Regions from separate parts of the Alteromonas sp. I10 genome, predicted to be linked through region 2. Evidence: predicted binding sites of a transcription regulator. Region 2 holds the regulator's gene; each other region holds the start of a gene.

Region 1 (4,219 bases), on a different contig from region 2:
TTAATTTGTCCAGTATTGCCTTTGTTAGTGTCAATGAACTTCGCTAAAGCGAATTTCGAGACTGTTTTATTGCAAGCGCGAAGGCATGCTACATTGACAACTATGACCAATCAACTGCATTTTAGTTCGATGCTGCGCTTTTAAGCAGTTCTTTTGCATTCGCTAGCGCCGATTTGGTTACTTTATCACCGGCTAATAGTCTTGCAAGCTCATCGATCCTGTCTTGCTTCGTCAACGCCAACATCTGGGTTTCAGTACTTTCCCCGTCGGTAAGCTTGGTAACAAACAATTGATTATGTGCCTGTGCCGCTACTTGAGGTAGATGGGTAACACACATTACTTGCGATTGTTTACCTAATTTACGTAAAAGCCCGCCAACGATTGATGCTGTTGGGCCGCTAATGCCCGTATCGACTTCATCGAAAATCATAGTAGGGTTAGCGTGATGGCCGCTCGCGATAACCTGAATAGCCAGTCCTATACGAGAAAGTTCACCACCTGATACGACTTTTTCTAATTTGTCTGCATCTTGACCAGGGTTGGTAGACACTTTAAATTCTACGGTATCTAGACCTGTGCTCACCGGCTTCTTAAGTTCGTCGTATTGAATCTGAATATCCACTTTTGCGTGGGGCATATTCATTTGGCGAATTTGCACTTCAATATCTTCGCTTAGCTTACCAGCAGCACGTTGCCTGCTCTCAGAAAGCGCTTTGGTCGCGGTTAAATACGTTGCTCGTGCTTCTTCTACTTCGCCTTCAAGCGTACCTAACAGTGTTTCCTGTTCCGATAAAGCATTGAATTCGGCGGCTAGCTCTTGGTGATGCTGATAAAGTCCTTCTGGCATCACAGTATGTTTACGGGCAAGTTCCATCGCCTTCGCATAGCGCGCCTCAACTTGCTGTAAGCGAAGTGGATCGATCTCTAAGTGATCGCAGTAGCTACGTAGCTCTCCTGCCGCTTCTTCTACTTGAATTGCTGCATCATTAAGCATTGCAATGATTGGCGTTAAAGTAGCGTCGTGCGCCTCTAGTTCGCCTAAACGTTCAATACTGCTTTGTATAACTGACAATGCGTTGCCTTCATCGCTTTCATATAAATTGTATACGCTGGTCTGTGCTTGCTCTAAAAGGCTTTGCCCGTTACTCAGGCGTTTGTGCTCTATTTCTAACTCTTCAAATTCACCCTCTTCAATGGCGAATTCATCAAGTTCTTGAACCTGATAAGTTAACAGCTGAATTCTGTCTTCGCGCTGCTGGGCTTGTTCTTGAAGCGCCTTTAACGTGCGCTGCTTATCACGCCAAAGAGAGTAGGTTTCTCTAACTTGCACTAATATGTCGTTGTGCTTAGCGTAACCATCGACTAATTCCCTTTGATGGTCTTCTTTCAGCAACTGTAGGTGAGTATTTTGACCGTGAATGGCCAACAAAAACTGGCCTAAGCCTTTTAACTGCTGAAGTGAAGCGGGAATACCGTTGATAAAAGCTTTTGAACGGCCTTCCTTTGAAATAACTCTGCGAATAAAGCAGCTATTCTCATCTTCATCTGAGGTGAGCTCATGTTCATCGAGGAAGGCTTTAGCTAATACATTGCCGTTTAAAGAAAAGTGAGCAATGATCTCCGCTTTTGCACTACCTTTTCGCACCGCATTTGCGTCGGCGCGCTCGCCTAAGCACAAACTTAAAGCATCAATGGCGATGGATTTACCAGCACCGGTTTCGCCGGTTATAGCAGTCAACCCGTTTTCCAGTTGAACCGATAATTGTTTTACAACAGCAAAATTTGAAATAGAAAGATGCGCTAACATAACCACACTCGAAAAAAGTTGAACATGATGATATATACAGTAACTGATAATATATACAGTATTTTTTCTGTGTAAAGTTAAGTCGTAAATATTTTACTTAAAAATTAAAGTGGATTGTGAAAAGTTTAAAGAAATCAATATTGTATAGATCGTTTAAAAAGGAGTGGTTATGAGTAACCCATTAATAATAGGCTGCGCTAGATGCGTTCGTTACAGTGGTTATACAGTAGTAAATTAGCTCAATGCTAAGTAGCTGAATAACTCAAAAGCAAGCGGTAAACAATTCCACAACGCAGTAGAGAACCTGATAGCAAAAAGGAGAGCGTAAGCTCTCCTTAAAATTCAATTTCAATTAAATAGCAGGTAATCCGAATGACTATGTGGTTTACCAGCAATTATACATTATTGCTGAAGTTCACCGCTGCCAGACTCAATGTGCGCGCGCACAAACCACTGGAACTGTTCTAAATCTGCAAGTTGGCCGGTAATCATATCTTCCGATACTGGGTCAATTTCACCTAAAAGCTCTAACGCTTTTCTATGGTCACCATTTACACCGTCATATACGGCATCCAGCGCCTTAAGGTGGTCAAGTACTAAACCTTTACCCAATTCATAATCGCTCCAGCTGCGACCTTCAACAATGGCTTTTGGTGTACCTTTCGGTACGCCACCTAACGTGGCAATTCGCTCTGCAATTGTGTCGGTCATTTCGCGTACCGCATCTACCTGCGGGTCCAACATTTCATGCACACCGATAAAATTTGGTCCTACTACATTCCAATGAATGTGCTTCAACGTTAACTGTAAATCTAATAGTGCAACCAATCGCTGATCCAATACCTTGATTGTTTTGGCAGCTGCATCGTTATCCATTCCAGGGGCTGTAAATTTGATATTGGTGTTACTCATGATATCTCCTATTGAATGCAAATAAGTCAGCGGGATGCGAAACATCATTTAGGCCAAATAACAAAGACCTTGTGCTGACGACTTGTTGTAATAGGTGCAACAGGTATGCCGAAAACTTATATTTCTATAAGTCTTGGTTTTCGTTAAGGAAATTAGAGAAGATTAAAAAATCTTTATTTTTCAAGCCTGTAGCAATCAAGAAAATGCTACAGGCTTATGTAATAAATGCACATGGAATCAACTAAATGGAGCAGGGAGGTTAGTAAAGCTTACTACCCCAACCTAACTTTTTACGAAGTACATTGAAGTAGCTGTAGCCCTTAGGGTGAACAAGATGGAGTTTGTCTACGCTTTTGTTTATTCGAATTTCATCGCCAGGTAGCACCGGCAGAACAATATGGCTATCGCAACTCACTTGTAGCGAATCACTATTAACCTTTGATACTTTCATCGATACCTGACTGTCAGCATCAACAACGATTGGACGGCTGCTCAGTGTGTGAGGAAACATGGGTACCAACGTAAGTGCATCTAGCTTGGGCATAATAATAGGGCCGCCCGCTGATAAAGAGTAAGCCGTTGAACCTGTAGGTGTGGCTACTATTAATCCGTCGCTGCGCTGACTGAATACAAATTGCTCATCGATGTAAATTTCAAATTCCATCATATGGGCAACTTTTCCGTGGTGAAGCACCACTTCGTTTACAGCAGAGTTGTTACTTTTAAGCTTTTCGTGTCGATAAACTTCTACTTCTAGTAAGAAGCGCTCTTCTACTACGCATTCACCGTTAAAGATAAGGTCAAGTTGTTGAACAATATCATCGGGGTGGATATCAGTTAAAAAGCCGAGATTTCCGCGGTTTACACCGACAACGTGAATGTCAAAGCGAGCGAGCACACGTGCTGCACCAAGCATGCTGCCGTCACCGCCTACCACAACGGCAAGGTCAGCCTCTTTGCCAATAGTGACAAGGTTACAGCTTTTGAAGTTTTCGGTTTCAAGTTCTTCAGCAATACTTTCCTCAACCAATAATTTACAGCCTTTTGCCAATAAATATTCGGCTAGAATGTTCAGGCTGTCGTGGGTTGCAGCGTGCTGAGGTTTTCCAATTAAAGCAACGGTTTGATAGGGCATGGAATGCTAATGTCCTTTCATTTCCAATGGTTGGACATTAGCACAGGTTTTTTGCAAAAGAAAAGCGTAAAACGGCACACAGCGCAAGGTTTAGCGATCTTCTAACCGATTATAGTCGAGAAGACCGCCTTCAATAGGATAGCGCTCGCTAGACCATTGCATTAATTTATCACTAAACGCCCAAAAATTAGGGTTGGTTCGGCGCATGCCAATATCGTCGAGCAGGGCTTTGTAATCGGCTTCGCTTTTAATGGATTTAAGCTTCTCAATCGAAGACGCTATCTCTGAGGCATTGATATACCAGAATGCGTCAGGGTAACTGCCCAACAAACCATGAACTAGCGTGATTGAATCTTTAGAAGGCT
Region 2 (4,219 bases):
TCTTCTTCTTTTGCTTTACGAACAATCTCTTCTTGTTCGCCCATCCACTTTTCAAACTCGGCGGGTTCTTTAGCAATTACCACAACCGGCATATAGCCATGGTCTTTACCACAAAGCTCTGCGCACTGTCCGCGATAAATACCCGGCTCATTCACCTTGGCCCAAGACTCGTTAATAAAGCCGGGGTTGGCATCTTTTTTCACGGCAAAGTCAGGAACCCACCAAGAGTGGATAACGTCGTCAGAAGTAATAAGAAAGCGTACTTTTTTCCCAGTAGGAATAACCAAGGGACGGTCGACTTCCAGCAGGTAGTTATCTGTTTTCTGAAATTTGTTTTCTATTTGCTCGCGCTGAGTGGCGAGTAAAGAATAAAACTCTACATCGCTATCCATGTACTTGTAGTGCCATTTCCATTGAGAGCCTGTTACTAACACCGTCATGTCAGGCTCAGACGTGTCTTCCATAGCAATTAGAGTATTCGCTGCGGGTACCGCCATGAAAATAAGAATAAGGAAAGGAATAACGGTCCAAGCAATTTCGACCTTCACGTTTTCGTGAAAATTAGCTGGCTTGGCGCCACGGGACTTTCTATGTAGATACATTGAGGCGAACATCACGCCAAAAACTACAACCGCGATACCTACACAAATGAAGAACATCAACATATGGAGGTCGTATACCTGCCCACTGATGTCGGTAGCACCGCGTCTCAAATTAAGCGAAGAGGCTTCTTCGCTTGCTTCTTGCGCAAAAAGCAAAGGGGAAAAAAGCAAAATTGGTATACTAGAACACCATTTTGCGAAAACGGTCGTTAGTTGTTTCACTCAGCACCTCCGTAATGGCGTGGTCAAAGACGCTGATTAATTTGCGCGATGCCCTACCAAATGGTTTGCGAACGATTGACCCATAACCTCAACTTGTAAAACAAATTTAGAGTCGTTGTTATTATTTTGTTAATCTCTGTATAAGAATTGCGCAATAATGTCGTGCCGTCTAGTCTTTTCTATTAAAAATTTAACGAAGTGGTTAATTTTTAATCATTTACTAAAATGGTCGCGGGGATTTCAAGTGCAAAAAAGAGAAAGCGATTGCTGTGGGATGCCCTTGGAATCAAACAGGCATTTTGAACACGGGGTTAAAGTAAATGCTCGACTAACTAGTTAAGAAATCAATAAGTAATCGATGACTCAATGTCGATTTCAAACAAAATTCACAATAAAAAATGGAAAATACTTGAAGCATTCATAGAAAGAATAACGTGAGTAATGATAAAAATAAGCGCGCAGAAAACCAACAGGTTTGCTGGGCAGGATAAAACCTAAGTTGGCAGATTGAAGAAAAAAACAGGAACAAAAGACATAAAAAAAGCGGCTAACGCGCCGCTTTTATACAAACAAGCTAAAATACTACATCCAGTCAGCGTTTCTGATCACACCCACCGCAATACCTTCTATCGCAAAATGTTCAGTCGCCAAATCAACTTTTATTGGTGCAAACTCATCATTCTCAGCATGAAGCAATACTTCACGCCCGCGCTTCTCTAGACGCTTTACGGTGACGTCTTCATCTACACGCGCCACAACCACCTGACCGTTGTGTACATCAGTGGTGCGATGAACAGCGAGAAGGTCACCGTCTAAAATACCAATGTCTTTCATGCTCATACCGTTAACGCGTAGCAAAAAGTCGGCATGGGGTTGAAACAGTGCAGGATCGACTTTGTAGTGCGATTCAACATGCTCTTGCGCCAAGATCGGCTCACCAGCTGCAACACGCCCAATTAACGGTAGGCCTTCTTCTTCTTGTGCGTCGTTATCAAGAGGGATATTGAGCTTAATGCCACGAGACGTACCAGGCAAAATTTCAATCACGCCTTTACGCGCCAATGCTTTCAAATGTTCCTCTGCTGCATTAGCAGAACGAAAGCCAAGCTGACGGGCTATTTCCGCACGAGTAGGCGGCATTCCCGTTTCTAACATGGTTGTTTTAATAAGTTCTAAAACTTCGGTTTGTCGAGCTGTGAGTGGGCGCATAAAAGACCTGTCTGTTCATACAGTTCCTGTAAGTATATACACCTAAAACTAAATAACAAGCACTTGCCGCGTCTTTTGCTATCAGTTTTAGCCACGTACTAATACTATTATTCATCCCATACGACTTGGTTTCTGCCCTGCTCCTTGGCTCTGTACAGCGCCTTGTCAGCAAGCGATAAGAGGGCGCTGAAATCCGCCTCAAAGGTGTCTTTGATAAATGTTGCGCCAATGCTGATCGATAAATTCATCGTGTCTGTCTTGTAGGTCACCCTTCCTTCTTCAACAGCAATGCGCAGTGCTTCTAGCTGCCTATGGATCTCTTCTTTCTTGTCACCTATCATGACTATTGCAAACTCTTCTCCTCCTAATCGAGCCACGACATTTGGCGTTTGATTATGTTTAGCTATTTTTCTCGCAACAGCAATAAGCGCCTGATCTCCAGCATCGTGACCGTAGGTATCGTTTACTTTTTTGAAGTGATCAATATCGACGATAGCAACACATCCACGACAATGTTGTTTTGAAAATGAGATGCACTCGTCAAGGAACGCGCGTCGGTTATAAAGGCCCGTTAAAGAATCAGTCATCGCCAAATGCCTAAGCTTCTCTTCAGCAACGGCTCGGGCTTCCTCAAGCTCTACTGCGTAGAACAAGCCAGCCAATGCATCTAAAAAGGGCTGTAGAAACTCAGCATCTTCGTCAGTGTAGGTATCAAACTTATTCGCTAAACCGACCATTCCCACTACTTTATCTTTCACTTTTATAGGTAGGCCTAAAAATCGGCTAATGCGCGGATGACCGTGCGGAACACCTTTGGAATTAGGGTGACTGTTTGGCGCATTACTAATGGTAACTTCTCCCGTTAAAATTGAGGTTCCAAAAAGGTTGTCGAAGTTACTAAAGTAGAGGTTTCGTTTTTTGTATTCTGCATATTGAGAAAAGCTACTGTTATCCCAAACAATTTCAGAAATCGCATGAATGAAAAGTCTAGATGAGCTACCGTCTCCTTTCATTTGGCCGACGAAGGCAAACTGGCTATCTGAGATATCTATGAGTTCGGCCAATACGGACTGACACGCCATCGTCAAGTCATTGTTTTGCAGATATGATGCCCGGGTTTTATTGATAAATTGAAGGAGCTGGGTTTTCTTTCTCTCATGCAGTTCGCTTTCCATTCGCTGCGTTATATCTCTATGAATACCTGCTATACGAACCGGCTTACCTTGGGCATCTGTCTCAACGGTTTTCCCATAACTTTCAACCCAAACCCAAGAGCCATCAGTGTGTTTCATGCGAAATGTGGTGTTAAAGACTTTGCTCTTACCAATTAGATGCATGTTGAGCTGCTTTTCAACTTTGACGTAATCCGCGGGATGAATGAGCTGTCTAAAAAAGCGGGAGCCACTGTCATAGTATTCATACTCAAGACCAACAATGTCGCACCAGCGCTTGTTGACTTGATTAACATCGGCGGCCAAGTTCCAGTCCCATGTTCCTAACTCTGAAGCCTCGAGTAATAAACGCATCCGCTGATTGGTTTTGTTGAGCTTATCTTCCACATACTTTTGGTCACTAGTGTCAAACAAAAATGCTTGAACCGAGTACAACATGCCGTCTTCGCGAAAATTTGCCGTTGATATCATGCTCACCCAAATAGTACGCGTTGGCGTCCTTATCTGAAGACGGCAGGTGTGCGTTTCAACACCTTCCATGTGGGCCTGCATAGCAAAGGTAAAATCACCCTCCGCCTCCTCAGACAGCACCTCACTCAATGCCACCGTTCCAGTGAGCAAATCTTGGGGTGAAACTCCCAATACACGCTCACTATTTTTCGAGATATACACCAGCCTCAACGACGTATCATAGCGCCACGTTGCCAACACAATAGGAGACTTCTCAATAAGCCCATGCTCGCGTTTAAGCGCTTCGTGTTCTCTTGAAAGCGAAATATGTTGACTAACCAAAGCACCTATTCTCTCTAAAACTTCTAAGTGTTTTGCGTCTATTTCTCTTGGCACGGTATCAATTAAACATACGGCACCGATTACCTGATCATTTATCTCGATCGGCGTTCCTGCGTAGAAACAAATGTGAGGTTCTCCGGTGACGAGAGGATTATGCATAAACCGTGGATCTTCTTGCGCGTTGCTAACAACCACCTGCTCGCGCTCTTCAACGACGTGACT
Region 3 (4,219 bases), on a different contig from region 2:
TGGCGCTTTGCCGCGGCGTTAAGCCGGTTTTCTTTGACTCTTCAAACAGTGAACCTGGCAAATTGAAGTACGATGTCATTGCATCACTTAAAGAAAAAGGGTTAGTAAAAAGCGGCGACAGTATCATCCTGACTTACGGCGATGAAATGGAAAAAGTGGGCGCGACCAATACCCTTAAAATCGTAGAAGTCGAATAGCAACGAATACACTATTAAAGCGAAGCAAATGCTTCGCTTTTTTTTGCCTGTAATTTACTAAAGCAGTGGTAAGCTGACGCTTATAATAAGAACACTCAACTAAGTCAGTATCAAAATTACAAAAAACATATCCAACCAAACAACGAGAATTCGTTAACACTCCTCGGGACAACAACGACAAAAATAAGGATAGAAATGCAGCTCATTTTCAATCGCTACACACGTTTTTCAGCAATTATAACGCTCTTGGCACTTTTCACTCATAGCGTATGGGCAAATACACAGCACGTACACACCATGAAGCGTGTAGAAGTAGCTTCGCAGAACGCTCCGTTACAGCCAATAATGATTCAAGGCCCCATGCCCATTGAAGCCGAATACTTTGCTGCGCTTTTGGATAACACTACAACAGAGTATTCAGGTAATGCGGTATTCTATAAAGGGACACTAGACGGGTATCCCATTGTGGTAGCTAAAACCGGTAAGGGTTTAGAAAATACAGCGGCCGCCACCGCTATTGGCATAGAGAGATACCACCCTCGCCTTATCATCAATCAGGGAACATCAGGTGGCCACGATCCTTCCTTAAAAGTTGGTGATATTGTTCTTGGCGAACGCAGTATTAATGCATCCAACTTTAAAACGCCCAAGCTGGCTCAAGGAGAAGGTTCTCATCCGTTTAATTGGCTACCGATGGATCTTATGGCGTCAGAAGGCAGCGCGGGAGAAGGAAGTAGCGCTAAAGACGCAGAAAAGTTGCGTTTTTATTTAGGAGACAAACAGCTCATCAACCTAGCTCTATCGCTATCCAAGCAGTACAAACGCGGGAACGTCGTTAAAGGTACGATTGGCAGCGGTAACTTTTGGAATAACGAGTTAGATCGAATAGCATGGCTTCATAAGAATATGGGAACGAGTGTGGAAGAAATGGAAACCGCTTCTGCAGCGCAGATTGCACATGCCTACCACGTTCCCTTTTTAGGTATTCGCGTATTGTCGAACAACATTACCAACCATGGTGAATATGACCCAACCACGGCCAAAGATTGTCAGGCCTTTGTTGAAAAAGTGGTAAGAGCTTATATTTCTGCGCTGTCGGAATAAATTTGGAAAACACTCAAACGAAAAACGCGCCCTACATTGTAAGAATGTAAGGCGCGTTTTCATGTATAGCCTTTGTATTAGATTGCTTGAGCGGTATAAGTTTCCGCATCTTGACTAACATCATTCGCGTATTGAGTAAGATGGTGATTTAGAATATTTTCGGCGCGCTCAACAAACTCATCACGCTTAAATTTCCAACCTCTTAAATCGGCTTGCTTAGCCTGTGCAATGTAGTGCTCTAGACGCGTTTTTCTCAATAGATGTGCCTTTTTCGACAAATCAAATTCTACCAATGAGAAGTTTCGCTGTACTTTTTGAATATCCATGTGAACGGGGCGCTGTTCGTCATCAGCAGATGCCTGGCTTACGGATAGCTTTCCTTGCCCAATTACACCGACTATAACAATGATTGCTGATACCACTAAGCCTGAATAAACCCACTTTAAAAAGTTCATGCCCCACTCCTTGAACGATTTTGCACTTGTATCGATAAGCTCGCTACAATCCACTTAATTAAAACTATTTATCACCAACGTATTGAGTCATTCGACTTTTTAAGTTTCTAGCTTTCACGTTGCAGCAGATGTTTTCTGCCTGACAATACAAACTTTCGTCTATTCAATACATCAAGTAATTCACTCATATCTACTTAACCATATGCACCTTCCGCACCATATAGTTAATCTTTATTTTTCAGCAGCTTAGACCAACCCAAAACTTATACTAAAGTTGTATAAGGTACTTTCTACACACAGCAAGATAAAATTTTCCTTTCAGATTTAATAAACTCACTCCCCTCAATGCTGTACACTCATACAGTATTGAGATATACCACAACAAGCAAAGTACTGGTATGGAATCTTGTTTTTTTCAGACCGTCTACCACGTACATTTGCCTAGAGAAAGTGACCATTTGCGATGCATGACAAACTCATTCAAAAACTCGAAATTCTTTCAGATGCCGCTAAGTATGACGCTTCTTGCGCAAGTGGCTCCGCCGGTAAACGAAAAGCAGGTAAAACTGACAAAACAGGAATAGGTTCGCTCACAGGAGGGTCAGGGATATGTCACAGCTTTACCCCTGATGGTCGATGCGTATCATTACTTAAGATCCTAATGACCAACTATTGCATATACGATTGCCATTACTGCATCAATAGGGTGTCTAGCAACGTTCAACGAGCGCGTTTTACCGTTAAAGAAACGGTTGATTTAACGCTTAATTTTTATAAGCGTAACTACATTGAGGGATTATTTTTAAGTTCCGGTATTGTCGGCTCTCCTGACCTGACTATGGAGAGCATGGTACGCATCGCGAAGTCTCTTCGCATTGAACACGGATTTAAAGGATACATTCATCTTAAGACCATTCCGAATGCATCTCCTGAACTACAGGCTGAAGCTGGCTTATATGCCGATAGGCTAAGTATAAACATCGAAATGCCGACACAAAATTCGTTGAACAAATACGCCCCGGAAAAAGACCTTGCTGAAATTCACGGTTCAATGAATACATTGAAAGACAAAATAAATGAACACAAAGTAGATAAAACCTACTCGGGTAAACGCCCACCTCGCTTTGCTCCTGGCGGACAGTCCACTCAGATGATCATAGGAGCCGATGACTCAAATGATAAAGTTATCCTTGGCACGAGTGTCAAACTGTATGGTCAACAAAAATTGCGGCGCGTTTACTATTCTGCATTTTCGCCCATCCCAGATGCGTCTGAAGTCTTGCCTCTTAAACCGGCGCCACTTATCCGTGAACACCGACTTTATCAGGCCGATTGGCTCCTGCGCTTTTATGGATTTGGTTTAGATGAAATCGTACATAACGACATGCTAGATATGGAGCACGACCCCAAGCTTGCGTGGGCGCTACGCAATCGCCACATATTTCCCATCGATTTAAACAAAGCTGACAAGCTACTTTTATTGCGAGTTCCTGGACTGGGAGCACGCACAGTACAAAAAATTCTGGCTATTCGACGTTACACAAAGCTTAGCTGGTTCGATCTCACAAAAATGCGTTTACCCTTACAAAAATTAAAACCGTTCATTACTGTTAGTGATTATTCCCCCGCTATCCATTTGCTCGATAGCAGTAACTTTGAACAGCAATTTAAACAACCAAAACAGTTTGAATTGTTCAGCGCTTAATCTAATTGGTACCACAATGAAAAAAGTAACAATTTCATCAGTGCCCGGATACGACGAATGGCGAAAAGCATCGAGAGAATGTCTAGCCCAACACATACCTCCGGAGAACGTTACATGGCAAACTTCGCAATCTAACCAAGACGACTTGTTTGCCGTGACCGATTCGGCCAACGCTATTGGTGAAAGCCAAACGAATTACAGAATTCCCAGATCAGTTTTAACGCTGTTGAAGTATGCGTTATGCCACCAAGCCCCCGATCGTTTCGCTTTATGTTACCGCGTTTTATGGCGAGTAGTTTTCGAAAACAGAAACCTTATTCACTTAAAAACTGACGAAGATGTGTTGCGTCTCAACATGCTGGCTAAAGCAGTAAAACGCGATGCATATAAGATAAGTGCTTTTTTGAGATTTCGAGAAGTCGTACTTGACGGACAAGAGCATTTTATTGCGTGGTATGAACCAGAACACTTCAGCTTGGAGATGAAGCTCGATTTTTTTCAGACTCGTTTTAAAAATATGTGTTGGTCAATACTTACCCCTTATCGAGCTGCGCATTGGAATACTAAAACACTTGTTTTGGAAGATAATCCTGACCCTAGTATCATTCCAAATGATGACAGAATTGAAAAATACTGGCTTACGTATTATGCAAATATATTTAATCCTGCCCGCGTAAAAACAAAGGCGATGTTAAGTTCAATGCCAAAAAAATACTGGAAGAATATGCCTGAGACGTCGCTTATTAACGATATGATAC
Region 4 (4,219 bases), on a different contig from region 2:
GGGGACAAGGCATCGCGAGGTAGTGGCGGTACGCGATTCATGCGGCTAATCACTTCAATGAGCGTTTTCTGCATGTCCGTATCTAAACCAAACTCTAGATTAATCCACGCATTACCTTGGTTTGCCCATGCATTCATCGACTCAAGGCCAGGGATCCCTTGCAGCACTTCCTCTTGAGGTTCAATGATCTCCGACTCAATTTCTTGGGGCGACGCAGCGCGCCACGAGGTCTGGATGTTAATATTCGGTCTTTCAATGTCAGGAAACAGCTGTACCGGTAAATTAAACAGGCTATATAGCCCTAAAAATACCAGTAGCGTTATTCCGATACCTACCCCAGTCGCGTTTTTTATTGCTTGCTTAGTGATGTCCATAATATGGCACTTATGCTTTTTATTGTTTGGTTTACTATAGGTCGCAGGAATGACAGAAAAAGTTTAAAGCCATGACACTAAGAATTTCAGCGATTATTAACATTTTGTTTAAATACCGTTTAAAAAACGTTATTTATCGCAGGTGAGTGGACCTCAAAAATACGCCATTTGTCGGCGCTGGACATATTTGCTTACACCCATCGTTAATTAGGCGTCGCGACGTGGAGTGAGGGTAGGGATATTTTAAACTCGCCCTTCGGGAAGGTCTGGCAAGCTTCACTCTGGGAATTTGAAAAGCAACGGCCATTCCTGCATTCCCACGCTTTGTTAGGAAACTTGCCAGCGCCTTCTGGGTGGGCAATCATCTATGCGGATTGGTATTGGTCTTTAAGTATCGAATAAAAATTTAGAGCAAAAAAAAGCCGCTCTAGGAGCGGCTTTTTTCAAATACGTCAGCGATTACGCTTCAGCAATGATGATCACTTTGATTGAAGTGATAACGTCAGAGTGAAGTTGTAAGTCGATGTCATACTCACCAGTCTCACGAAGAGTACCAGTAGGTAGTTTAACTTCTGCTTTTTGTACTTCAACGCCAGCTGCAGTGATTGCATCAGCGATGTCACGAGTACCAACAGAGCCAAATAGTTTACCTTCGTCACCAGCAGGAGCTGCGATTGTAACTTCAGCAAGCTCAGCAACTTTTTCAGCGCGTGCGTTAGCAGCAGCTAGTTGCTCAGCAATTTTCGCTTCAAGTTCAGCACGACGTGCTTCGAACTTTTCAACGTTGTCTTTAGTTGCAGGAACCGCTTTACCCTGTGGGAAAAGGAAGTTACGAGCGTAACCAGACTTAACAGTCACTTGGTCGCCCAGGCCGCCAAGGTTGGCGATTTTATCTAGTAGGATGATATTCATCTTAGCTAACCCTTATATTCGCCAAATTACTTGTGTGAATCAGTGTACGGAAGCAACGCAAGGAAACGTGCGCGCTTGATCGCAGAAGACAGCTGACGCTGATATTTTGCGCTTGTACCAGTAATACGGCTAGGGACAATTTTACCGCTCTCAGTGATGTAGTTCTTAAGAGTAGCGATATCTTTGTAATCAATCTCAGTCACACCTTCTGCAGTGAAACGGCAGAACTTACGACGTCTGAAAAAACGAGCCATGGGTGATCTCCTTAAGCGTTGTCTTCAGTGGTTTCAGTTTTCTTTTCCGCGCGATCTTGGCGAGGAGCAGAATCGTCACGACGCTCACGACGAGGCTCTTCTTTCATCATTGGAGAAGGCTCAGTCACAGCAGTCTTAGTGCGCATAACCATGTTACGTAGGATCACGTCGTTGAAACGGAAAGCATTTTCCAATTCATCAACAGCTTCTGCAGACGCTTCAGCATTGATTAGTACGTAGTGGGCTTTGTGCAGCTTTTCAATTGGGTAAGCCAGTTGACGACGGCCCCAATCTTCTAAACGATGAATCTGACCACCGTCTTGCTTTAGGATTGTGGTATAACGCTCGATCATACCAGGTACTTGTTCACTCTGATCAGGGTGAACCATAAATACGATTTCGTAATGACGCATTATAGCTCCTTACGGTTGTAGCCTCGACAGTACAGCCGACTGTATGGAGACAAGGAACGAATTGGGATGGCTGTAAGGGCGCGCATTATACGCAGCAGTTACTAATTGCACAAGCATTAATCACCTTTAGAACAATCATTTGCCCTTTCCCCAAACACTACGCGCAGACATTTAATCAAAATACTGTTTATTTATACAGTAAAATACTGTACAGTTTTTGTGTCTTTAATAAACAGGGGACCTACCATGGCCATTACCACACAGTATGTTGTTACGCACAAAGGGGTAGAAAAATTGGTAACTACCGACAAAAAAGAAGCCGATCAGTATGACAAAATGCTCGATGCAGCAGATAACCTTGCTGACTACATTCATGCGAAGGGCATTAAGCTAGACGATAGCGTAGTGGAAGAGCTCACCATTATGCTGTCTAAAAACAAAGATAAAATCAGTAAGATTTTCAAAGGCGCAACCGCAGAAAGCGTATTAGAAGATGAAAGTGCAGAAGTGGTAAAGCTACAAGCTAACGGCTGATAATTTAGGCGCGCCTCTCTTTTGCGTCGTTATGATGAGCAATTAATAAGAGCAATTGCCGCTTTAGGCTGATGAGATCTGATAGCATAGCTATACGCAAAAATGTTATTTGATAACATTACCTCAACGCGGCAATGTGTTTTCTCTGGTTTTTAACTGGGTGAACAGACGTGTCGCTTTTGCTAATGTGAACATAAGACGTAAATACAGGTCGGGCTTAGCGTGAATACCATCAATAAAAAAAATAGCACTCACTCCCAGCGCAACGCAGTGTCTGAAGAGCACAACGCAGTGAATAAAGAGCGTAACACAGCGATTGAAGTTAGCAATTTACAGTTTTCGTACACCAAAGAAAGCCCCCCCATCATTGACATTAAAGCGTGGCAAGTTTCGCAAGGTGAGCACGTTTTTCTCTCAGGGCCTTCGGGTAGCGGAAAGAGCACATTGCTCAATTTGCTGTGCGGAACATTAACTCCAACTCAGGGCGACATTGCCTTATTAGCGCAGCCTTTCTCCGCATTATCGAATCGACAGCGGGACAAGTTTAGAGCACGCAATATCGGCGTTGTTTTTCAACAATTTAATCTTATTCCCTACCTTTCTGTGGCACAGAACATTAATGCGGCGGTGTATTTTGCAAGTACAAACGTCAGCAAGACAGCATCAGACGCAAAGCTTCGTCATTTACTGGACAAGCTACAGCTGCCTTCTCACGTGCTGCATGCGAAAGCTGACGCATTGAGTATTGGTCAGCAGCAGCGCGTTGCCATTGCCAGAGCACTGATTAACGACCCACAATTATTAATTGTCGATGAACCTACCTCTGCCCTAGATACCGATGCCAGAGATAGTTTTATGTCGCTGCTAAAAGACGTTGCAGGTGAAAGCACCATGATTTTTGTTAGTCACGATAAAGCCATGGAGAGTTATTTCGACCGCCACTGCAGCATGAGTGAATTAAGCCCAAGTACAAACCACATAAAAACGCGAGGCGATGAGGCCCCAAAAGCACAGGAGCGTGCGTAATGCTAAGTACCATTGCTATTGAAAGCTTAAAGCGCAGGAAAACAACGGCAATCCTCACACTTTTAAGCATTACCATCAGCATTAGTTTACTTTTGTGCGTGGACATTATTCGCACCCAAGTTAAAACCAGTTTTACGCGCACCGTTTCTGGTGTTGATCTTATTGTTGGCGCACCAAGTGGACAGCTTAATTTACTCCTGTCATCAGTGTTTAATATAGGCACTCCCACCAAAGGTATTGAATATAAAAGTATTGCTGCGCTTCAATCTAACAAGCAGGTATCGTGGCTTATCCCACTATCTTTGGGTGATACCCACAGAGGTTTTAGAGTAGTAGGTACGACCAACAGCTTTTTCGATCACTTTAAATACGGTGATATGCAATCACTTGAAATGGCAGAAGGCTCGGCATTTACGCAGCCATTGTCTACCGTTGTTGGCGCAGACATCGCCAAATCATTGGGGTACAAGGTAGGGGATAAGATTATTATTTCCCATGGTCTGGGTAGCGTATCGTTCAACAACCATGACGATCACCCTTTCACTATCTCAGGCATAGTTAAGAAAACCGGTACGCCCGTAGATAAAGCCGTATACGTTACCCTACAGGGACTTGAAGAAGCCCACACAGGACCTAAACTTTCGCCCACCTCAATGTTAGGCCGTAAATCTGCTGACAAGGCGAACGAGCATGAGCATGAGCATGA

The links. The regulator LexA, encoded in region 2, represses DNA repair genes until DNA is damaged. The targets are predictions, from matches to a motif close to TACTGTATNNNNATACAGTA.
Region 1: recN (DNA repair protein RecN) is a predicted target of LexA. The motif match lies at 1,849-1,868, and genes of this name have one in related genera.
Region 3: BZA03_RS10105 (putative DNA modification/repair radical SAM protein) is a predicted target of LexA. The motif match lies at 2,103-2,122, and genes of this name have one in related genera.
Region 4: BZA03_RS11515 (YebG family protein) is a predicted target of LexA. The motif match lies at 2,135-2,154, and genes of this name have one in related genera.

Annotation. Positions count from the first base shown of each region.
Region 1 covers NZ_QJJN01000001.1:539,426-543,644, forward strand. Annotated here, with positions in the region: gene recN (DNA repair protein RecN) at 122-1,807, opposite strand; gene dps (DNA starvation/stationary phase protection protein Dps) at 2,210-2,719, opposite strand; gene nadK (NAD(+) kinase) at 2,979-3,854, opposite strand; gene BZA03_RS02365 (fatty acid cis/trans isomerase) at 3,945-4,219, opposite strand, start outside.
Region 2 covers NZ_QJJN01000012.1:39,889-44,107, forward strand. Annotated here, with positions in the region: gene coxB (cytochrome c oxidase subunit II) at 1-824, opposite strand, end outside; gene lexA (transcriptional repressor LexA) at 1,407-2,033, opposite strand; gene BZA03_RS18895 (diguanylate cyclase) at 2,141-4,219, opposite strand, start outside.
Region 3 covers NZ_QJJN01000004.1:250,810-255,028, reverse strand. Annotated here, with positions in the region: gene pyk (pyruvate kinase) at 1-197, shown strand, start outside; gene BZA03_RS10115 (5'-methylthioadenosine/S-adenosylhomocysteine nucleosidase) at 393-1,301, shown strand; gene BZA03_RS10110 (hypothetical protein) at 1,379-1,756, opposite strand; gene BZA03_RS10105 (putative DNA modification/repair radical SAM protein) at 2,220-3,461, shown strand; gene BZA03_RS10100 (TIGR03915 family putative DNA repair protein) at 3,478-4,219, shown strand, end outside.
Region 4 covers NZ_QJJN01000005.1:101,650-105,868, forward strand. Annotated here, with positions in the region: gene BZA03_RS11495 (efflux RND transporter permease subunit) at 1-374, opposite strand, end outside; gene rplI (50S ribosomal protein L9) at 834-1,286, opposite strand; gene rpsR (30S ribosomal protein S18) at 1,313-1,540, opposite strand; gene rpsF (30S ribosomal protein S6) at 1,552-1,953, opposite strand; gene BZA03_RS11515 (YebG family protein) at 2,200-2,487, shown strand; gene BZA03_RS11520 (ABC transporter ATP-binding protein) at 2,710-3,513, shown strand; gene BZA03_RS11525 (ABC transporter permease) at 3,513-4,219, shown strand, end outside.